DNA from 3 places in the Pseudomonas sp. FA-1 genome. Region 1 is predicted to be linked to each of the others. Evidence: predicted binding sites of a transcription regulator. Region 1 holds the regulator's gene; each other region holds the start of a gene.
What was found. Region 1 encodes sigma-54, which starts transcription at its own class of promoters, with help from an activator protein. Its sites were predicted from a motif close to ANTGGCATNNANNTTGCTNT; they were not measured.
Positions count from the first base shown of each region.

Region 2: a site for sigma-54 is predicted at 4,077-4,096, ahead of AC1MHZ_RS07330 (CmpA/NrtA family ABC transporter substrate-binding protein). Genes of this name have one in related genera too.
Region 3: a site for sigma-54 is predicted at 3,458-3,477, ahead of nirB (nitrite reductase large subunit NirB). Genes of this name have one in related genera too.

Region 1 is NZ_JBWXTH010000002.1:344,908-352,027, reverse strand. Features, by position in the region: gene pmbA (metalloprotease PmbA) at 1-8, shown strand, start outside; gene AC1MHZ_RS05640 (HPr family phosphocarrier protein) at 75-347, opposite strand; gene rapZ (RNase adapter RapZ) at 369-1,223, opposite strand; gene ptsN (PTS IIA-like nitrogen regulatory protein PtsN) at 1,225-1,689, opposite strand; gene hpf (ribosome hibernation-promoting factor, HPF/YfiA family) at 1,702-2,010, opposite strand; gene AC1MHZ_RS05620 (RNA polymerase factor sigma-54) at 2,088-3,581, opposite strand; gene lptB (LPS export ABC transporter ATP-binding protein) at 3,738-4,463, opposite strand; gene lptA (lipopolysaccharide transport periplasmic protein LptA) at 4,464-4,988, opposite strand; gene lptC (LPS export ABC transporter periplasmic protein LptC) at 4,975-5,547, opposite strand; gene AC1MHZ_RS05600 (KdsC family phosphatase) at 5,556-6,080, opposite strand; gene AC1MHZ_RS05595 (KpsF/GutQ family sugar-phosphate isomerase) at 6,095-7,072, opposite strand.
Region 2 is NZ_JBWXTH010000003.1:88,228-95,347, forward strand. Features, by position in the region: gene AC1MHZ_RS07315 (bifunctional protein-serine/threonine kinase/phosphatase) at 1-803, opposite strand, end outside; gene AC1MHZ_RS07320 (nitrate/nitrite transporter) at 814-2,025, opposite strand; gene AC1MHZ_RS07325 (ANTAR domain-containing response regulator) at 2,234-2,809, opposite strand; gene AC1MHZ_RS07330 (CmpA/NrtA family ABC transporter substrate-binding protein) at 2,821-4,035, opposite strand; gene AC1MHZ_RS07335 (quinone-dependent dihydroorotate dehydrogenase) at 4,164-5,189, shown strand; gene rmf (ribosome modulation factor) at 5,289-5,504, opposite strand; gene rlmKL (bifunctional 23S rRNA (guanine(2069)-N(7))-methyltransferase RlmK/23S rRNA (guanine(2445)-N(2))-methyltransferase RlmL) at 6,056-7,120, shown strand, end outside.
Region 3 is NZ_JBWXTH010000010.1:83,205-90,324, forward strand. Features, by position in the region: gene AC1MHZ_RS18070 (bifunctional nitrate reductase/sulfite reductase flavoprotein subunit alpha) at 1-3,267, shown strand, start outside; gene nirB (nitrite reductase large subunit NirB) at 3,599-6,151, shown strand; gene nirD (nitrite reductase small subunit NirD) at 6,151-6,516, shown strand; gene bamJ (BamJ family beta-barrel-assembly machinery protein) at 6,694-7,120, shown strand, end outside.

The DNA of each region.
Region 1 (7,120 bases):
GGAGTTGATACCTGCCGCATTGCTAAAAAAAAACCGGGGCCGCTTCGCGGCCCCGGTTGTTTGGCTGGCTAGGGCTACTCGCCTTCGTCGAAGTAGTTGTTGATCAATTCGACCAGGGCATCCATGGCCTCGGTGTCCTGCTCGCCCTCGGTCATCAGGTGTACCTGGGTACCTTTGCCTGCGGCGAGCATCATCACCGCCATGATGCTCTTGCCATCGACCAGCTTGTCCGGCGCACGCCCGACCCTGACCTGGCAGGGGAAGCGGCCGGCCACGCCGACGAACTTGGCCGCCGCCCGGGCATGCAGGCCAAGCTTGTTGATGATGGTGATTTCGCGGGCGGGCATCGTGGGGCGGATATCCTTGGGCTAGAGGTCGCGGTGGCGAACCTGGACGTTTTTCAGGGATTGTTGCAGCAACTGGCCCAAGCGCTCGGTCAGGTACACGGAACGATGGTGCCCACCGGTGCAGCCGATGGCGATGGTGACATACGCACGGTTGCTGGCGGCGAAGCGGGGCAGCCATTTGAGCAGGTAGCTGGAGATATCCTGGAACATCTCCTCGACATCCGGTTGGGTGGCCAGGTAGTCGATCACCGGCTGGTCCAGCCCGGAATGCTCGCGCAACTCCGGCTTCCAGTACGGGTTGGGCAGGCAGCGTACGTCGAACACCAGATCGGCGTCCACGGGCATGCCGCGCTTGAAACCGAAGGACTCGACCAGGAACGCGGTGCCGGGCTCGGGCTGGTTGAGCAGGCGCAGCTTGATCGAGTCCCTCAGCTGATAGAGGTTCAGGTTGGTGGTGTCGATCTTCAGGTCGGCCAGGTCGGAGATCGGGCCGAGCAGCTCGCTTTCGACCCGGATCGCCTCTGCCAGGGAGCGATTGGCGTTGGTCAGCGGGTGGCGCCGGCGGGTCTCGGAGAAGCGCTTGAGCAGCGTCTCCTCGTCGGCGTCCAGGTACAGCACATCACATTGGATATGCCGGCTTCGGGCCTCTTCGAGCAGGTCGGGAAAGCGGGTCAGGTGGCTGGGCAGGTTGCGCGCGTCGATGGAGACGGCCACCTTCGGTTGCAACAGCTCGGTATTGATCAGTGCGTTTTCGGCCAGTTGCGGCAACAACCCGGCGGGCAGGTTGTCGATGCAGTAATAGCCGTTGTCTTCCAGGACATCGAGGGCGGTACTTTTGCCGGAGCCGGACCGGCCGCTGACGATGATCAGGCGCATGTTAGTGCTCGTTCTGTGCGTCCAGGACTACCTGGTACAGGGCCTCGCTGCTGTCGGCGGCACGCAGGCGATCGCGGACCTCCTTGCGATCGAGCATGCTGGCGATCTGGCGCAGCAGTTCAAGGTGGGCATCGGTGGCAGCCTCGGGCACCAACAGGACGAACAGCAGGTCCACGGGCGCGCCATCGATGGCGTCGTAGTCGATGGGAGCATCCAGGTGCAGCAGGGCGCTGACGGGCGCCGTGCAGCCTTCGAGCCGGCAGTGAGGGATGGCGATGCCATTGCCGAAGCCGGTGGAGCCCAGTTTCTCGCGGGCAACCAGCTTTTCGAAGACGTCTTGCATCTCCAGTTCGGGAATTTGCTCGGCGATCAGGTTGGCGACCTTTTCCAGGGCGCGCTTCTTACTGCCGCCCGGCACGTTCACGAGGGAACGGCCGGGGGTCAGGATGGTTTCAAGTCGGATCATGGATGAGAGGGATCAGCGGGCGGCTGCACCTTGCAGCAGGCTTTGCTGTTTTTCCTTGTGTTTTTTCAGTTGGCGGTCGAGCTTGTCAGCCAGGGCATCGATCGCTGCATACATGTCTTGGTGTTCGGCGTTGGCAACCACTTCTCCGCCGGGAATCTGGAGCGTGGCCTCGACCTTCTGCTGCAGTTTCTCGACTTTCATGATCACCGTTACGTTGGTGATCTTGTCGAAATGTCCTTCCACCCGGGCGAGCTTCTCGAGTACGTACTCACGCAGTGGTTGGGTGACTTCTACATGCTGTCCACTGATGTTGACTTGCATACAGCTTCTCCTTTGTTGCCCGTGCATAAAGGGCAGGTATTGCACCTGCCACTGAAACGCTATGGCACAGCCAGGGGCTACATCAGTCGCTTGCGCTCGCTCGACGGTGCGATGCCGAGGGACTCGCGGTACTTGGCGACGGTGCGACGGGCTACCTGGATGCCTTGTGCCTCCAGTAAACCAGCGATCTTGCTGTCACTCAATGGCTTTTTCTGATTTTCCGCCGCAACCAGTTTCTTGATGATCGCGCGGATCGCCGTAGACGAGCATTCACCGCCTTCGGCGGTACTCACATGGCTCGAGAAAAAGTATTTCAATTCATAGATACCACGCGGGGTATGCATGTATTTCTGCGTGGTGACCCGGGAAATGGTCGATTCGTGCATGCCCACCGCCTCGGCGATGTCGTGCAGTACCAATGGCTTCATCGCTTCGTCGCCCTGGTCGAGGAAGCCGCGTTGGTGCTCGACGATCTGGGTGGCGACCTTCATCAGCGTCTCGTTGCGGCTCTGCAGACTCTTGATGAACCAGCGTGCCTCCTGCAACTGGTTGCGCATGAAGGTATTGTCGGCGCTGGTGTCGGCGCGGCGGACGAAACCTGCGTACTGCGGGTTGACTCGCAGGCGCGGGATCGCTTCCTGGTTGAGCTCCACCAGCCAGCGGTCGTTGTCCTTGCGCACGATGACGTCGGGTACCACGTATTCCGGCTCGCTGGACTCGATCTGCGAGCCCGGGCGTGGGTTGAGGCTCTGTACCAGCTCGATGACCTGGCGCAGTTCATCTTCCTTGAGCTTCATGCGGCGCATCAGCTGGCTGTAGTCGCGGCTGCCGAGCAGGTCGATGAAGTCGGTGACCAGGCGCTGGGCTTCGGCCATCCATGGGGTGTCGGCCGGCAGCTGGCGCAGTTGCAGCAGCAGGCATTCGCCGAGGTTGCGTGCGCCGATGCCGGCAGGCTCGAACTGCTGGATGCGGTGCAGTACGGCTTCCACTTCATCCAGCTCGATATCCAGCTCCGGGTCGAAGCCTGCGCAGATTTCCTCGAGGCTGTCCTCCAGGTAGCCCTGGCCGTTGATGCTGTCGATCAGGGTCACGGCGATGAGCCGGTCGGTGTCGGACATCGGTGCCAGGTTCAACTGCCACAGCAGGTGGCTTTGCAGGCTCTCGCCGGTGGAGGTGCGGGTGGTGAAGTCCCACTCGTCGTCATCGCTGGCCGGCAGGCTGCTGGCGCTGGTCTGGTAGATGTCCTCCCAGGCCGTGTCGACGGGCAGTTCGTTGGGGATGCGTTCGTTCCATTCGCCTTCTTCCAGGGTTTCGGCGTTGGCCGTGCTTTCCTGGAAGCTGTTGTCCTGGGCTTCGGCGACCGGCTTGCTCTCGGCGTTGTCGGCCATGGGGTCGCTGTTGTCGAAGTCGTCGCCGTCTTCCTGACGTTCGAGCATCGGATTGGATTCCAGCGCTTCCTGAATTTCCTGTTGAAGGTCCAGGGTGGAGAGCTGGAGCAGACGGATGGCCTGTTGCAACTGCGGTGTCATCGTCAGTTGCTGGCCCATTTTTAGGACGAGCGATGGTTTCATGGCTGGGGCTTAATACCTTGTTCGCCGGCGCGCATGCGCCATCCACTACACGAAGGGCGCCGGGGCGCCAATTTTAAGCAAGTTATATGCCTGAAATTGTAGCGTTTGCCTAGAGCACTGCAACCTTTGCGGCAGTGCTCCAGGCAGACTCCGGGCTCAGAGTCGGAACTCGTGGCCCAGGTAGACCTCCTTGACCAAGTCATTGGCCAGGATGGTCTCGGCATCGCCTTCGGCGATCAGTTGTCCATCGTTGACGATGTAGGCGGTCTCGCAGATATCGAGCGTCTCGCGGACGTTGTGGTCGGTGATCAGCACACCGATGCCCTTGGCCTTGAGATGATGGATGATTTGCTTGATATCGCCCACGGAAATCGGGTCGACGCCGGCGAAGGGTTCGTCCAGCAGGATGAACTTCGGCGCGGTGGCCAATGCTCGTGCGATCTCGACGCGGCGGCGTTCGCCACCGGAGAGGCTCATGCCGAGATTGTCACGGATGTGGCTGATGTGGAACTCCTGCAGCAGGCTTTCCAGCTCCTTGCGGCGGCCGTCGCGGTCGAGGTCCTTGCGGGTCTCGAGGATGGCCATGATGTTGTCGGCCACCGACAGTTTGCGGAAGATCGACGCTTCCTGGGGCAGGTAGCCGATGCCGGCGCGGGCGCGGCCGTGCATGGGCTGGTGGCTGACGTCCAGGTTGTCGATCAGCACGCGGCCCTGGTCGGCGCGGACCAGGCCGACGATCATGTAGAAGCAGGTGGTCTTGCCGGCGCCGTTGGGGCCGAGCAGGCCAACGATCTGGCCGCTGTCGATCGACAGGCTGACGTCGCGGACGACCTGGCGGCCCTTGTAGCTCTTGGCCAGGTGCTGGGCTTTGAGGGTTGCCATTTACTCGGCCTTCTTCTTCGGCTGAATCACCATGTCGATGCGCTGACGGGGTGAAGTCACATTGCCACCACGACCGGCGGTAGCCACCTGGGTCTTGGTGTTGTAGACGATCTTCTCGCCTTCGGTGGTGTTGCCTTCGTTCTCGACCTTGGCGCGGTCGGTGAGGATCACCAGGTCCTTCTGCGCCTGGTACTGGATGGTCACGGCCCAGCCTTTCATCTTGTCGGGCTTGGCGGCGCTCTGCTGCTGCTCGAAGTACGCCAGGTTGCCCACCGAGGTGACCACGTCGATATCGCCGGAGGCGGCGCGCGTGATGGTCACGGTGTTGCCTTTGATCATCATCGAGCCCTGGGTGATGATCACGTCGCCGGTATAGGTGGCTACGCCTTGCTTGTCGTCCAGGTGAGCGTTGTCGGCCTGGATGCGGATAGGCTGGTCACGATCGTTGGGCAGGGCCAAGGCGCTCGCGCTTCCCAGTGCCGCGCTCAGGCTGAGCAAAAAGGGGAGGGTTTTAACGAGCCTCATACTGTCCTCTTACGTTGGACAGCAGGTCCATCCTGCCGTCTTTCAAATACGCTTTCATTCCTTTGCCCGTAGTGGTCCCACCGGCGCCGTCGATTCTAACGGCTTGCTCGGTCTGCGCATATTGCTTCTGCGGGAACACGGTCATGCGGGACGTGGTGACGATCATTTCGCGCTGCTTTTCATCGGTACGGGCCACGCGGACCTTCTCGATGAGCTCGACCTCGGTGCCGTCCGGGTTGACCTCGGCGCGCTCGCTCTGCACGTGCCACGGGTACTGGGTACCGCGGTACAGGTGCAGGTCGGGCTTGGTCAGCAGGGAGACTTCGCTGGCCTTGAGGTGCTCGACCTTGTCGGCAGTCATCTCGTACTGCATCTTGCCGTCTGGCATGAACTGCACGCTGTGGGCGTTGATCGCGTAGTAGTCGATGGCGCTTTCGTCGACCTGGGCCACGGGCTTGTCGAGGAAGCTCTCGGGGCTGATGTTCCAGTAGCCGACCGCCACCAGCAGTGCGGCGATCGCACCGAGCAGCACGATATTTCGGGCTTTCTTGCTGAACATGTGCGGCCTTAGAGGTAGTTGGTGTTGGCAGCGTCCAGGTTGCCCTGGGCCTGCATGATCAATTCACAGAATTCGCGGGCTGCGCCTTCGCCGCCACGCGCCTGGGTCACGCCATGGGCGTGCTGACGAACGAACGGTGCGGCGCTGGCCACTGCCATGCCCAGGCCCACGCGGCGGATCACCGGCAGGTCGGGCAGGTCGTCGCCCAGGTAGGCGACCTGTTCATAGCTTAGGCCCAGTTCGGCCAGCAGGCCGTCGAGCACCACGAGTTTGTCCTCGCGGCCCTGGAACAGGTGCGGGATACCGAGGTTGCGCGCCCGGCGTTCGACCACCGGGGTCTTGCGCCCGCTGATGATAGCGGTGGTCACGCCCGAGGCCATGAGCATCTTGATGCCGTGGCCGTCGAGGGTGTTGAAGGTCTTGAACTCGCTGCCGTCCTCGAGGAAGTACAGGCGCCCGTCGGTGAGCACGCCGTCGACGTCGAAGACCGCCAGCTTGATGGCCTTGCCGCGTTGCAGCAGATCCGGATTCATCGTGTTGTCCTCCATCACATCACGCCTGCGCGCAGCAGGTCGTGCATGTTCAGGGCGCCGGTCGGGCGGTCGTTCTGGTCGACCACCACCAGTGCGTTGATCTTGTTGTCTTCCATGATGCGCAGGGCCTCGGCGGCGAGCATCTCGGCACGGGCGGTCTTGCCGTGCACGGTCATCACCTGGTCGATGATGGTCTTGTGCACATCGATGTTGCGCTCCAGGGCGCGGCGCAGGTCGCCGTCGGTGAACACGCCGGCCAGGCGGCCGTCGGCTTCCAGCACCACGGTCATGCCGACCAGGCTCTTGCGTGACATCTCCACCAGGGCGTCCTTGAGCAGGGTGCCACGCTGCACGATGGGCAGCGCCTCGCCGGTATGCATGACGTTTTCCACCTTCAGCAGCAGGCGACGGCCCAGGGCGCCGCCCGGGTGGGAGAAGGCGAAGTCCTCGGCGGTGAAGCCGCGTGCCTCGAGCAGTGCGATGGCCAGGGCGTCGCCCAGGACCAAGGCCGCGGTGGTGGAGGACGTGGGCGCCAGGTTCAGCGGGCAGGCTTCCTGGGCGACACTGGCGTCGAGGTTGACCTCGGCGGCCTGGGCCAGGGGCGAGTCAGGATTGCCGGTGAGGCTGATCATCTGGATGCCCAGGCGCTTGATCAGCGGCAACAGGGTGACGATCTCGGCAGTGCTGCCGGAGTTGGACAGGGCCAGGATGACGTCATCGCGGGTGATCATGCCCATGTCGCCGTGGCTGGCTTCGGCCGGGTGCACGAAGAAGGCCGGCGTGCCGGTGCTGGCCAGGGTCGCGGCGATCTTGTTGCCGATGTGGCCCGACTTGCCCATGCCGAGCACGACGACCCGGCCCGTGCTGGCCAGGATCAGCTCGCAGGCCTTGACGAAGTTGTCGTCGATGCGCGGCAGCAGGCCCTCTACGGCTTCGAGTTCCAGGCGCAGGGTGCGCTGGGCGGATTGGATCAGCTCGCTGGATTGGCTCATGTCGAAAAGCAATGTCTGATAAAAAGGCGCCGATTATAGCTGCAATGT
Region 2 (7,120 bases), on a different contig from region 1:
GACAGCACGGCATCGACCTGCCAGCCATCGATCGACTGGCCTGGGCGTAGCAGCCCGGGCACCGGCCATTGCTGCAGGTGCGCCAAGGTATCGCCTAGGTTGGCCGGGCCCAGCTGGTCCACGCGCACCAGCAGGGCGCTGGCGTTGTCCTGGCTGCCGGCATGGTGGGCCGTGGCGACCAGGGTGTCGGCGGCTGCCTGCAGGTCGGGCTGGTCATGCAGTATCGACTGGATAAGCCGATCGCCGAGGGTCGCCCAGACGCCATCGCTGAGCAGCATGAAGCAATCGCCGACCTGCAGCTCACCCTCGAGGTAGTCCACCAGCAGGTGCTGGTCCAGCCCCAGGGCCCGCTTGAGCACATGCTGCATGCCGGGCTGGTCCCAGACATGGTCTTCGCTTAAACACTTCAGGTGGCCTGCGTGCCAGCGGTAGATGCGGCAGTCGCCCACGTGGGCCAAGGTGAAACGCCGCCCGCGCAATACCAGGGCGCTGAGTGTGGTCAGCAGCGGCTGGCCGTTGCCTTGGGCACGCAGCCAGCGGTTCTGTGCCAGCAACAGGCGGTCGAGGGCCTGGGTCACGCCCCAGGTGGCGGGGGTGGCGTAGTAGTCCAGGGCCAGCGCCTGCAGGGTGGCCTTCGCGGCCAGGCCGCCGTCGGCGCACTGGCTGACGCCATCGGCCAGCGCGCACAGGTAGCCCTTGCTGGCGGCCAGCTCCGCAGCGGGCGTGACCAGGCGCAGGGCATCCTGGTTCTCGGCCCGTGGGCCGGTGGCCGTGGCTTGGGCGAAGCTCAACTGCAGGCTCATGGGTACTTCCTCAGACCCGCGCCGCAGTGACGGCCGCAGAGCCCCAGGTGGTGCGCCAGCGCTGTTTGACACCGTGCAGGCCGAACCAGGCCAAAAGGCCGAGGCTGGCGAACAACCACAGGGCTAGCTGGTAGTCGCCGGTATGTTGCTTGATCGCCCCCAGCCCGGCGGCCAGGAGGAACCCTCCGATGCCCCCGGCCATGCCGATGAGCCCTGTCATCACGCCGATCTCGTGGCGAAAGCGCTGGGGCACCAGTTGGAACACCGCGCCGTTGCCCGCGCCAAGGCCGAGCATGGCGCTGACGAACAGGGCCAAGGCCGCCATGGCGCTGGGCAGGTTGAAGCCGACCGCGGCGATGCAGATGGCGGCCACGCTGTACATGGCCAGCAAGGTGCGGATCCCGCCGAACCGGTCGGCCAGGGCGCCGCCCAGGGGGCGCATCAGGCTCCCGGCGAATACGCAGGCGGCCGTATAGTAGCCGGCGGTCACCGGGCTCAGGCCGTACTGGTCGCTGAAATAGCCGGGCAGGGCACTGGCCAGGCCGATGAAACCGCCGAAGGTTACGCTGTAGAAGAACATGAACCACCAGCTGTCGCGGTCGCCCAGGGCCTTGAGGTAGTCCGCCATGGCCTTGGGCTTGGGCCGTTGCGGTGCATTGCGTGCCAGCAGGGCGAACAAGGCCAGGGTCAGCACCAGGGGCAGCAGGGCGAAGCCGAACACGTTGTTCCAGCCATAGGCCGCCGCCAGGGCCGGGGCCAGCAGGGCGGCGAACACCGTGCCGGAATTGCCCGCGCCGGCGATGCCCATGGCCTTGCCCTGGTGCTGAGGGGGATACCACTGCGAGGCCAGGGGCAGGGAGACAGCGAACGAGGCGCCGGCAACGCCGAGGAATACGCCCAGCAGCAAGGCTTGCCCATAGCTATGGATGCCCAGATGCCAGGCGCTGGCCAAGGCGGCGATCACCACGACCTGGCCGAGCAACCCGGCCGTCTTCGGCGACAAACGATCGACCAGCAGGCCCATGACGAAACGCAGCACGGCCCCGGCCAGGATCGGCGTGGCCACCATCAGGCCCCGTTGCTGTGCGCTGAGCCCGAGGTCGGTGGCGATCTGCACCGCCAAGGGGCCCAGCAGGTACCAGACCATGAAGCTCAGGTCGAAATACAGGAACGCGGCAAACAGGGTGGGCACATGCCCGGATTTCCAGAAGCTCGTATTCATCGAACACCTCGCGTGGCTGCAACGCTGGTCACGCCCTGGCTGTGCAGGGCTGGAACGAAAAAGACGCCGCTGCCCGCTCCACGAGAGGAGGGGAGAGCGACGTCTTTGTCGGGAATCAAGTGAGGTAACCGCCGTTGGCTACCGGTGAGGTTTGCTCAGCAAGAGATGGGCCAACTGTTGGCGAGGGTTGGCTTTGGATTTTCGGTGCCTAGCCCAGCATCTCGTGCATGGCGATGATCTGCTCGGCCACCTGTATCAGCTTCTGCTGGCGGCTCATGGCCTGGCGTCGCATCAGCGTGTAGGCCTGTTCCTCGTTGCAGTCTTTCATCTTCATCAACAACCCCTTGGCTTGTTCGATGCGCTTGCGTTCGGCCAACTGCTGGTCGCGAGCCAATAACTGTGCCTTGAGCGCCTGGTCGCTTTCGAAGCGGGCCATGGCCACGTCGAGGATCGGCTGCAGGCGCGTGGCCTGGATGCCTTCGACGATATAGGCGCTGACCCCGGCCTGGATCGCCTGGCGCATCACGCCCGGGTCGTGCTCGTCGGTGAACAGCACGATCGGGCGAGGGCGGTCGCGGCTGACCAGAACCACCTGTTCCATCACATCCCGGCCCGGTGATTCGGTATCGATCAGAATCACGTCCGGGTGCACGGTTTCGACGCAGGTGGGCAGGTCGATGGTCAGCGCGCCGGCCTCGATCACCTCGAAGCCCGCCTCGATCAGGGCGCCCTTGAGGCGGCCGACTTTCTTTTCGGTATCGTCGATCAGCAGGATACGCAGCATGTTCGTGCTCCTCACAGTCCGGCTCGGGTGCCGAGAGCGTCATCCAGGGCATGCAGGCGGAAGCTGCGGGCATAGCCGTAAGGGTCGCTGCCGTCCCAGCGGCTGCCGTCGATCAGCAGGCTGCTGCGCATGAGGGGATAGGAGCATGGCACGCCGATGGCCTCGGCTGCCTGTCGGTAAAGATCCAGCTGCTGGACTTGGTGGGCGATCTCCCGGTAGTCCGGGTCTTCGCGTAGCAGGCCCCAGCGGCGGAACTGGGTCATGAACCACATGCCGTCGGACAGGTAGGGCATGTTCGCCCGCCCCTGGTCGAACAGGCGCAGGGCGTGAGGGTCGTGCCACTGGTTGCCAAGGCCGTCCTGGTAGTCGCCGAGCAGTCGCGGTTCGATGCTGCCCAGCGGGGCGTCCAGGTAGGCCTTGCCGCTGAGCAGTTGGGCTGTGCTACGACGGTTTTCCTGGCATTGCTCGATGAATCGGCTGGCAGCCAGAACGGCTTTCAACAACGCTCGGGCACTGTTGGGGTATTGCTCTACGAATGAGCGGGTAGCGCCGAGGACTTTTTCCGGGTGGTCCGGCCAGATCGACTGGCTGGTCGCCAAGGTAAAGCCCAAGCCCTTGGCCACCGCATCGGCCGACCAGGGCTCGCCGACGCAAAAGCCGTCGATGCGTCCAGCCTGCAGGTGGGCAGCCATTTGCGCGGGGGGTACCACCACACTGCGCACGTCCTGCAGTGGATGGATACCCTGGCTGGCCAGCCAATAGTACAACCACATGGCGTGGGTGCCGGTTGGGAAGGTCTGGGCGAAGGTCAGGCGTGCGCCATGCTGGTGCACCAGGCGCGACAACGCCTCGGGGCTGGTCACGCCTTTGCGCTGTAGGGCCGGGGAGAGGTTCAGGGCCTGGGCGTTCTGGTTCAGGCCCATGAGCACGGCCATGGCATGGCTGGGGACGCCGCCCAGGCCCAGGTGCACGGCATAGACCAGGCCGTACAGGCAATGGGCGGCGTCCAGTTCGCCACTGACCAGCTTGTCGCGCAGCCCGGCCCAGGAGGCCTGGCGCTTGAGGTTGAGGGTCAGGCCGTGCAGCTGGGCGAAGCCTTGTGTGGCGGCCACTACGACTGGCGCGCAGTCGGTCAAGGCCATGAAGCCGATGTCCAGGGAGGTTTTCTCGGGGGCATCGCTGCCATTGACCCAGGCCAGGGGTGTCGTGGGGAGTGCTGTATTCAAGGGGTTCCTCGCCGATACGGGGCTGTCTGCCTGTACCTTGCGAAGCAACCCATGTGCCAGCGCCCCTGTCGCCCGGGCCGCGCGCTGGCTATAATCGCCCGCTCACTCACCGCGAGTCTTGCCTGCCCATGTATACCCTGGCCCGCCAGCTGCTGTTCAAGCTTTCCCCGGAAACCTCCCACGACCTGTCCCTGGACCTGATCGGCGCCGGTGGCCGCCTCGGTCTGAACGGCCTGCTGTGCAAGCAGCCGGCGGCGTTGCCGGTAACGGTCATGGGCTTGAACTTCGCCAACCCGGTCGGTCTGGCCGCTGGCCTGGACAAGAACGGCGCGGCCATCGACGGTTTCGCCCAGCTGGGTTTCGGCTTCGTCGAGATCGGCACCGTGACCCCGCGCCCTCAGCCGGGCAACCCCAAGCCGCGTCTGTTCCGCCTGCCCGAAGCCACGGCGATCATCAACCGCATGGGGTTCAACAACCTCGGCGTCGATCACCTGCTGGCGCGGGTTCGCGCAGCACGTTATGACGGTGTGCTGGGCATCAACATCGGCAAGAACTTCGACACGCCGGTCGAGCGCGCGGTTGACGACTACCTGATCTGCCTGGAGAAGGTCTACGCCCACGCCAGCTATATCACCGTCAACGTCAGCTCGCCCAACACCCCAGGCCTGCGCACCTTGCAGTTCGGCGATTCGCTCAAGCAATTGCTGCAGGCGCTGGCGGTGCGCCGCGAGCAGTTGGCTACCGAGCACGGCAAGCGCGTGCCCCTGGCCATCAAGATCGCCCCGGACATGACCGACGAGGAAACCGCGCTGGTGGCCTCGGCGCTGATGGAAACCGGCATGGACGCGGTGATCGCCACCAACACCACGCTCGGCCGCGAAGGCGTGCAGGGCCTGCCGTTCGGTGACGAGGCCGGTGGCCTGTCCGGTGCGCCGGTGCTGGAGAAGAGCACCCACACGGTGAAGGTATTGGCCGGTGAACTGGCCGGCAGGTTGCCGATCATCGCCGTAGGCGGGATCACCGAAGGGCGTCACGCAGCGGAAAAGATTGCCGCTGGTGCCAGCCTGGTGCAGGTGTACTCGGGCTTTATCTACAAGGGGCCTGCGCTGATCCGCGAGGCGGTGGATGCCATTGCGGCGATGCCTCGGCAATAAAGGAACGGGCATAAAAAAGGGCCCCTCGAGGGGGCCCCTGGGCCTCAGCCCGCCGCCCGGATAGGGCGCGCATGGTGACTCGAATTCAGTGTCCTCGTCTCAGCCAACGGCGTGATTTTCGTTGAGTCTCTGGATGCCAGCGGTGCCGGTCATGCCATCCCAGTTGTCACCGCGTCCTTCGCGCCAGCCATTGATCCAGGCTTGACGTACGGACGGCAGGTTGAAGGGGCAAAGCTCGCGGGATTTGCCGGTGACCCCATACTGGTAGCCACGTGAATATGCTCTTTCCAACGGATCACGCTTAAGTCTTCTCATAGGGTGTTGCCCTCACTTGTTGACTGTAATGTCCCGTCGGCCTCTCCGAGGCCGGGCAGAATCGTTCTGCCGGTTTGCGCTCGCTGCCGGCGTGGCGAGCGGAAGGTGTTGCCTCGTTGCGAGACAACCTGAGGTCAGTTCTAACCAAAGCGAGTCACAGTGTGAATGATCGATTTGTCATAAGGACGTAACCTTTCCAAGGGTCAAAGGATAAGTAAATAAATGCGACTCAACTTGATTTATCGTTGAGCCCGCTATGATCAGGGTTTAGCGCTGCTGTGCAGTCACCTGGCCAGTGGTGCCGGACGATGACCGTAACAATTTGAAATGCGACGAAGGGTCACATTGGCGGCCCCGTCGCTGGAAATTTTCATACTGCCTGATGATCTAACCCACTTTCGCCATGACGCGATGGGCTCGTCGATCAGGTGGCCCGGCCTTCCCTCAATGGGCAAGGCCACCCGAGCGCCTGCTGGAAGGGCGCCCGGGCAAACTCAGGCGGGGCGATGCGTCGGCCCGTCACTCAACCAGCCCAAGGCTTTGGATTGCTCATGTCGGACCGTTTCGAACTCTATCTCACCTGCCCCAAAGGCCTGGAAGGCCTGCTCGTCGAGGAAGCCCGCAGCCTGGGCCTTGAAGAGGTGCGCGAGCACACCTCGGCGATCCGCGGCTCGGCCGACATGGAAACCGCCTACCGCCTGTGCCTGTGGTCGCGCCTGGCCAACCGCGTGCTGCTGGTGCTCAAGCGCTTTTCCATGAAGAACGCCGACGAGCTCTACGGCGGCGTCCATGGTGTCGACTGGCAGGACCACCTGATGGCCGACGGCACCCTGGCGGTGGAGTTCAGCGGCCACGGCTCAGGTATCGACAACACCCACTTCGGTGCCCTGAAGGTCAAGGACGCCATTGTCGACAAGCTGCGCAACCGTGAAGGCCAGCGCCCCTCGGTGGACAAGATCGACCCGGACGTGCGCGTGCACCTGCGCCTGGAGCGCGGTGAGGCGATCCTGTCCCTGGACCTTTCCGGCCACAGCCTGCACCAGCGCGGCTACCGCCTGCAGCAAGGCGCTGCGCCGCTGAAGGAGAACCTGGCGGCGGCGGTGCTGATCCGTGCCGGGTGGCCGCGTATCGCCGCCGAAGGCGGCGCCCTGGCTGACCCCATGTGCGGCGTGGGCACCTTCCTGGTCGAAGCGGCGATGATCGCTGCCGATATTGCACCTAACCTCAAGCGCGAACGGTGGGGCTTCACGGCCTGGCTCGGCCATGTGCCGGCGCTGTGGCGCAAGGTACATGACGAGGCCCAGGCCCGTGCCCACGCAGGGTTGGCCAAGCCGCCGCTGTGGATTCGCGGCTACGAAGCCGACCCTCGGCTGATCCAGCCGGGGCGCAACAACGTCGAGCGCGCGGGCCTGGGCGACTGGGTGAAGATCTACCAGGGCGAGGTGGGCAGCTTCGAGCCGCGCCCGGACCAGAATCAGAAAGGCCTGGTGATCAGCAACCCACCCTATGGCGAGCGCCTGGGCGACGAGGCGAGCCTGCTCTACCTCTACCAGAACCTTGGCGAGCGCCTGCGCCAGGCTTGCCTGGGTTGGGAGGCGGCGGTGTTCACCGGTGCG
Region 3 (7,120 bases), on a different contig from region 1:
GTGTTCCTGGTGATCGGCGCGAACATGGCCGATTGCCATCCGATCCTCTTCCTGCGCCTGCTCGACCGGCTCAAGGCCGGCGCCAGGCTGATCGTCGTCGACCCCCGGCGCAGTGCCACCGCCGATAAGGCCGACCTGTTCCTGCAGGTGCGCCCGGGTACCGACCTGGCCCTGCTCAACGGCCTGCTGCACCTGTTGCACCGCAATGGCCATACCGACGCCGACTTCATCGCCCGTCACACCGAAGGCTGGGAGGCGATGCCCGCTTTCCTCGAGGCTTACACCCCGCAGCGGGTCGCTGCCATTACCGGCCTCGCCGAGGCCGACATTCACCAGGCCGCGGACTGGATCGGCCGAGCCGGCAACTGGATGAGCTGCTGGACCATGGGCCTGAACCAGAGCATCCACGGCACCTGGCACAGCAATGCCCTGTGCAACCTGCACCTGGCCACCGGCGCCATTTGCCGCCTGGGCAGCGGCCCGTTCTCGTTGACCGGCCAACCCAATGCCATGGGCGGGCGCGAAATGGGTTACATGGGATCCGGGTTGCCCGGCCAGCGTTCGGTTCAGGTCGCCGCTGACCGGGCCTTCGTCGAACAGCACTGGGGGCTCGCCCCGGGCAGCCTGCGCAACGAGAGCGAGGCAGGCACCGTGGCCTTGTTCGAACAGATGAAAGCCGGCCGGATAAAGGCCTGCTGGATCATCTGCAGCAACCCGGTGGCCAGCGTCGCCAACCGCCAGCAGGTCATCGACGGCCTGGGCCGGGCGGAGTTGGTGATCACCCAGGATGCGTTCCTCGATACCGAGACCAACCGCTACGCCGACATCCTGTTACCTGCCGCCCTTTGGGCCGAAGGCGAGGGGGTGATGGTCAACAGTGAGCGCAACCTGACGCTGATGCCCAAGGCGGTCGAGCCGCCCGGCCAGAGCCTGCCGGACTGGCAAATCATTGCGCGCATCGCCTGTGCCATGGGATATGCGCAAGGCTTCGACTACCCCGACGCCGAAGCCGTATTCGATGAGATCCGCCGCTTCTGGAATCCCCGAACCGGCTACGACCTGCGCGGCATTGGCTACTGCGAGCTGCGCCAGCGCCCGCGCCAATGGCCCTGTGCCCCGGGCCGCGCCGATGACCGCAGCCCGTTACGCTACGTCGACGCCAGCGCCGCCGCCGCACGGCCTGTAGTGGTCTTCCCCACCCCTAGCGGCAAGGCTCGCTTTTTGGCACGCCCCTGGCTGCCGCCCGCCGAGCAGCCCGATAGCGACTTTCCGCTGGTGCTCAATACCGGGCGTGTGCAGCACCAGTGGCATACCCTGACCAAGACCGGCAAGGTTCCCAGCCTGAACAAGCTCGACCCGGGCCCCTTCGTCGAGCTGCACCCCGCAGACGCGGCACGCCTGGGGATCGTCGAGCGCGACCAGGTGGCCATCCGTTCCCGTCGCGGCCAGGCCGTGCTGCCGGCGCGGGTCAGCGACCGGGTGCAGGTGGGCAGCTGCTTCGCCCCGTTCCACTGGAACGATGTGTATGGTGAGCAGTTGGCGATCAACGCGCTGACCTGCGACGCTGTCGACCCGACTTCGTTGCAACCGGCTTATAAACAGTGCGCCGTGGCCGTGGAGCGGGTCGGTGGGGCGCGTATCGATGTGTTCGAGCTGAACCCGGCGACCGCTGTCGGAACACCGTCCGGTGCTCCTCTCCACCGCGTGCTCTGGGCCTCGCAGACCGGCAACGGCCAGGCCCTGGCCGAGCGCTGTGGCCAATGCCTGCGCGAGGCGGGGTTGGCCGTGGAGGTAAGCTGCATGGAAGCGGTCAGCCCGCGCCAGTTGCAAGGTGCTGCCAGCGTGATGCTGATCGCCAGCACCTTCGGCGACGGCGAAGCCCCCGCCAGCGGGGCTGGCTTCTGGCAGGCGTTGCTAGGGGAGGAGGGCAGCCACTGCGCCGAGCTGCCTTATGCGGTGCTGGCCTTGGGTGATTCGAGCTACGACCAGTTCTGCGGCTTTGGCCGCAAGCTCGATGCGCGTCTGGCCGCGTTGGGTGCCCATCGGTTATTGCCCCGGGTCGATTGCGAACCTGACTTCGACGACGCCTTCACCGCCTGGCTCGAGGCGCTGCTGCCGGCGTTGGGCGCGGCCCCGGCGGCGGTATTGCGCGGCAGTGTTTCCAGCGACGTGTTCGACAAACAGCGTCCATTGCCGGCCAAGCTGGTGGAAAATCGCCTGCTCAATGGCCCGGGCGCCAGCAAGGAAACCCGCCAGCTGGTATTCGAACTGGGCGACAGTGGCTTCGCCTACCAAGCCGGCGATGCCCTGGGTGTCTGGCCTCGCAACTGCCCGACGCTGGTTAAGGAGTTGCTCGGCTTGATGAAGCTGGACGGCCAGGCCTCGGTCGAGCTCAAGGGCAACGCCTCCATGCCCTTGGCCGTAGCCTTGGAGCGGCACCTGGACATCACCCGGGTCACGTCCCGCCAGCTGGAGGTCTTCAGCCAGGCGAGCAGCGACCTACGTGGCATGCTGCTGCCCGAACGCAAGGCCGATCTGAGAAGCTGGCTGTGGGGGCGGCAACTGGCCGATGTGTTGCGCGAGTTCCCGCAGGCATTGTCACTGGCACAGTGGCTGGACCTGCTCAGGCCCTTGCAGCCTCGGTTGTACTCGATCAGCTCGAGCCCCACCGTGCATCCCGGCCAGGTTCACCTGACCGTCTCCACGGTGCGCTACGGCACGCGCAAGGGCGTGTGCTCGACCTTCCTCGCCGACCGCGCCGAGGGGTACGAGGTGGCGATCTTTCCCCAGGTGACGACCCATTTCCGCTTGCCCGACGACGACTGTACGCCGTTGATCATGGTCGGCCCCGGCACGGGCATCGCGCCGTTCCGGGCATTTCTCGAAGAGCGCCAGGCGCGGGGGGCGAGTGGGCGCAACTGGCTGTTCTTCGGCGAACAGCACGAAGCCTGCGATTTCTATTACCGCGACCAGTTGCTGGCCTGGCAGGCCAGCGGCCACCTGCAACTGAGCACGGCGTTCTCCCGCGACCAGGCGCGCAAGGTCTATGTCCAGCAGCGCATGCTGGAGCAGGGGGCGCAGCTGTGGCGCTGGTTGGAGGAGGGCGCCTACTTCTACGTGTGCGGCGACGCCCTGCGCATGGCCAAGGATGTCGAGGCCGCCTTGCACCAGGTCATCGCCGAGCACGGCGGTATGGGGAGCGAGGCCGCTCAGGGGTACGTGGACGCCTTGAACAAGGCCGGGCGCTACCGGCGCGATGTGTACTGAGTGCCCCAGGATGAGCAGGCGTGCACTGGATTGGAGCTTTGCGTACCCCTGAGAACTGGCGTGATCCTTGTAGGAGCGGGCTTGTCCCGCGATTAGGCCGGCCCCGATATCACCGTCGTCTGGCAAGGGCTTCGCCCTTGATCGCGGGACAAGCCCGCTCTTACAGAAAGGGGGCAACGCCTAATGGTGAGTTGGCACACTCCCTGCTTCTGAACCCTTACAACCTGCCCTGCTGATCAACGGCGACCAGCCCGGGCCCACTACTGATGAGAACAGGCAAAGGCGCCTGGAGCTTCGGCTCCAGGCGCCTTTTTTTTCGCGAGGATCGGCTATGAAGGCAACAGCGAACAGCGGGCAACGAGAGCGACTGGTCATCGTCGGCAATGGCATGGTCGGCCACCACTGCGTCGAACAACTGATCGAACGCGGCGCCCTGGCGCGTTTCGAGCTGCGCGTGTTCGGCGAGGAACGCCAGCGCGCCTACGACCGCGTGCACCTCTCCGACTATTTCGGTGGTAGCGATGCCGAGGCTCTGGCGATGTGCGAGCGGGACTTCTACGACCGCCACGGCGTGCACTTGCACCTGGGCGAGGCCGTGCTGGGCATCGACCGCGAACGCTGCGAGGTGCACACGGCCGAAGGGCGCTACGGCTACGACCAGTTGATCCTCGCCACCGGTTCCTACCCCTTCGTGCCGCCGATCGAAGGCTCCAGCGGCACCGCGCGCCTGGTCTATCGCACCCTGGACGACCTCGACGCCATCCGCGCGGCAGCCGGCAACGCCCGCCGTGGCGTGGTGGTCGGTGGTGGCCTGCTCGGCCTGGAGGCGGCCAATGCCCTGAAGGCCCTGGGCCTGGAAGCCCATGTGGTGGAGTTCGCGCCACGGCTGATGCCGGTGCAGCTCGATGGCGAGGGTGGTGCTGCCCTGTGCGCGCAGATCGAGGCGCTGGGCGTGGGCGTGCACCTGTCCCGGGCCACCCAGTCGATCAGTGCTGGCGAGGCCTACCGCTACCGCATGAACTTCGACGGTGGCGAGCACCTGGAAACCGACCTGATCGTATTCTCCGCCGGAATCCGCCCCCAGGATGCCCTGGCCCGCGCCTGCGGCCTGGATGTCGCCGCCCGGGGTGGCGTGGTGATCGACGGCGATTGCCGCAGCAGCGACCCACGCATCTACGCCATCGGCGAATGCGCGTCGTGGAACGGCAGCGTGTTCGGCCTGGTGGCGCCAGGCTACGGCATGGCCCGCAACCTGGCGGCGCTGTTGGCAGGCGAGCCTGCCCAGGCCTTCACCGGCGCCGACATGTCCACCAAGCTCAAGCTGCTGGGTGTGGATGTCGGCTCCATCGGCGATGCCCACGGTGCCACCCCCGGCGCGCGCAGCTATCGCTTCATCGACGAGGCCAACGCGGCCTATCGCCGGCTGGTGGTGGATGCCAGCGGCAAGCGTGTGCTCGGCGCGGTGCTGGTGGGCGACAACAGCTATTACGACACCCTGCTGCAGTACGTGCAGAACGGCATCGCCCTGCCGGCCGACCCCGCGGCGCTGATCCTGCCGCAAGGTAGCGGGGCTCCGGCCCTGGGCGCCGATGCACTGCCCGACAGCGCGACCATCTGCTCCTGCCACAACGTCAGCAAGGGCGCGGTCTGCGCGGCGATCGACAGCGGCTGCGCCGACCTCGCCGCAGTCAAGGACTGCACCAAGGCCGCCAGCGGTTGCGGTGGCTGCACGGCGCTGCTCAAGCAGGTCTTCGAGCATGCGCTGAGCGCCCGTGGCGTGGCCGTGGACAAGAGCCTCTGCGAACACTTCGCCTATACCCGCCAGGAGCTCTACGCATTGGTCCGGGTCGAAGGCATCCGTACTTTCGCCGACCTGCTCGCGCGCCACGGCAAGGGCCAGGTCGGTTGCGACATCTGCAAGCCCACCGTGGGCTCGATCCTCGCATCCTGCTGGAACCAGCCGATCATGGACCCCTCCCTGGTGCCGCTGCAGGACACCAACGACACGTTCATGGCCAACATGCAGAAGAACGGCACCTACTCCGTGGTGCCGCGCATTCCCGGCGGCGAGATCACCCCCGACAAGCTGATCGTGATCGGCCAGGTGGCGAAGAAGTACGACCTCTACACCAAGATCACCGGCGGCCAGCGCATCGACCTGTTCGGCGCCCAGCTGCACGAGTTGCCCTTGATCTGGGGCGAGCTGATCGAGGCCGGTTTCGAGACCGGGCATGCCTACGGCAAGTCGACCCGCACGGTGAAGTCCTGCGTGGGCAGCACCTGGTGCCGCTACGGCGTGCAGGACAGCGTCGCCATGGCCCTGCGCCTGGAAGACCGCTACAAGGGCCTGCGCTCGCCGCACAAGCTCAAGTTCGCGGTCTCCGGCTGTACCCGTGAATGCGCCGAGGCGCAGAGCAAGGACATCGGCGTGATCGCCACCGACAAGGGCTGGAATCTGTACATCTGCGGCAACGGTGGCATGCGCCCGCGCCATGCCGAGCTGTTCGCCACCGACCTCGACGACGAAACCCTGGTGCGCCTGATCGACCGGGTGCTGATGTTCTACATCCGCACCGCCGACAAGCTGCAGCGCACTTCGGTCTGGCGCGAGAGCCTGGAAGGCGGGCTGGACTACCTCAAGCAGGTGATCATCGACGACAGCCTGGGCCTGGCCAGCGAGCTGGAGGCGCAGATGCAGCATGTGGTCGAGCGCTACGAATGCGAATGGGCCAACGCCCTCAAGGACCCGGAAAAGCTCAAGCGCTTTCGCACCTTCGTCAATGACCAGCGCCCCGACCCGGACGTGCACTTCGTTCGCGAGCGCGAGCAGCGCCGGCCCGGTGCACCCTTGCATTTGATTCCCACCACCCAGGAGGCTATCTGATGAAAACGTCCAACGCTGCTGTGGCAACGCAACCCGGTTGGCAAACGGTCTGCCGGCTCCAGGACCTGGTCGCCGACTCCGGCGTGGTGGTCTGGCATGAGGGCGAACAGGTGGCGCTGTTCTACCTGCCCGACCAGGCCCAGCCCGTGTACGCCCTCGACAACCGTGACCCGCGCTCCGGTGCCAATATCATCGGTCGAGGCCTGGTCGGCAGTCTGAAAGGGCAGCTGGTGGTCGCGGCACCACTGTACAAGCAGCATTTCAGCCTGCACGACGGGCACTGCCTGGAGGATACGGCGCAGGCCTTGCGCGTGTGGCCGGTGCGCGTTTGCGGCGATGCGGTGGAGCTTGCGGCGTGCGCTTGAAGCGTGCGCGGTGAAGTTGCAAGCGGCCGGGCAGGACGATTCGCTTCAGCTACGGGGAAATATCCGTGAACTTATCGGACTTTCCTGGCTCTCATGCCGGTAGCCATTGGTCATGGCCGCCTGATAAGCTCGCGGCTTTACCTGATTGCCCTTATGGCGCATGAACAAGGAACTAGCATGAAACAGCATCGTTTGGCGGCTGCGGTTGCCCTGGTTGGTTTGGTCCTCGCGGGCTGCGACGCTCAGACCAGCAGCGTCGAGCTGAAGACTCCGGCACAGAAAGCCTCCTACGGTATCGGCCTGAACATGGGCAAGAGCCTGGCTCAGGAAGGCATGGAAGACCTAGATTCCAAAGCGGTGGCCCTCGGCATCGAGGATGCGGTTGCCAAGAAAGAGCAGCGCATCAAGGACGAAGACCTGGTAGCGGCCTTCACCGATCTGCAGAAGCGCGCCGAAGAGCGTCTGGCCAAGGCCAGCGAGGAAGCGGCCAGCGCCGGCAAGAAATTCCTCGAAGAGAACGGCAAGAAGCCAGGCGTCGTCACCACCGCCTCGGGCCTGCAGTACGAAGTGGTCAAGAAGGCCGACGGCCCGCAGCCCAAGCCGA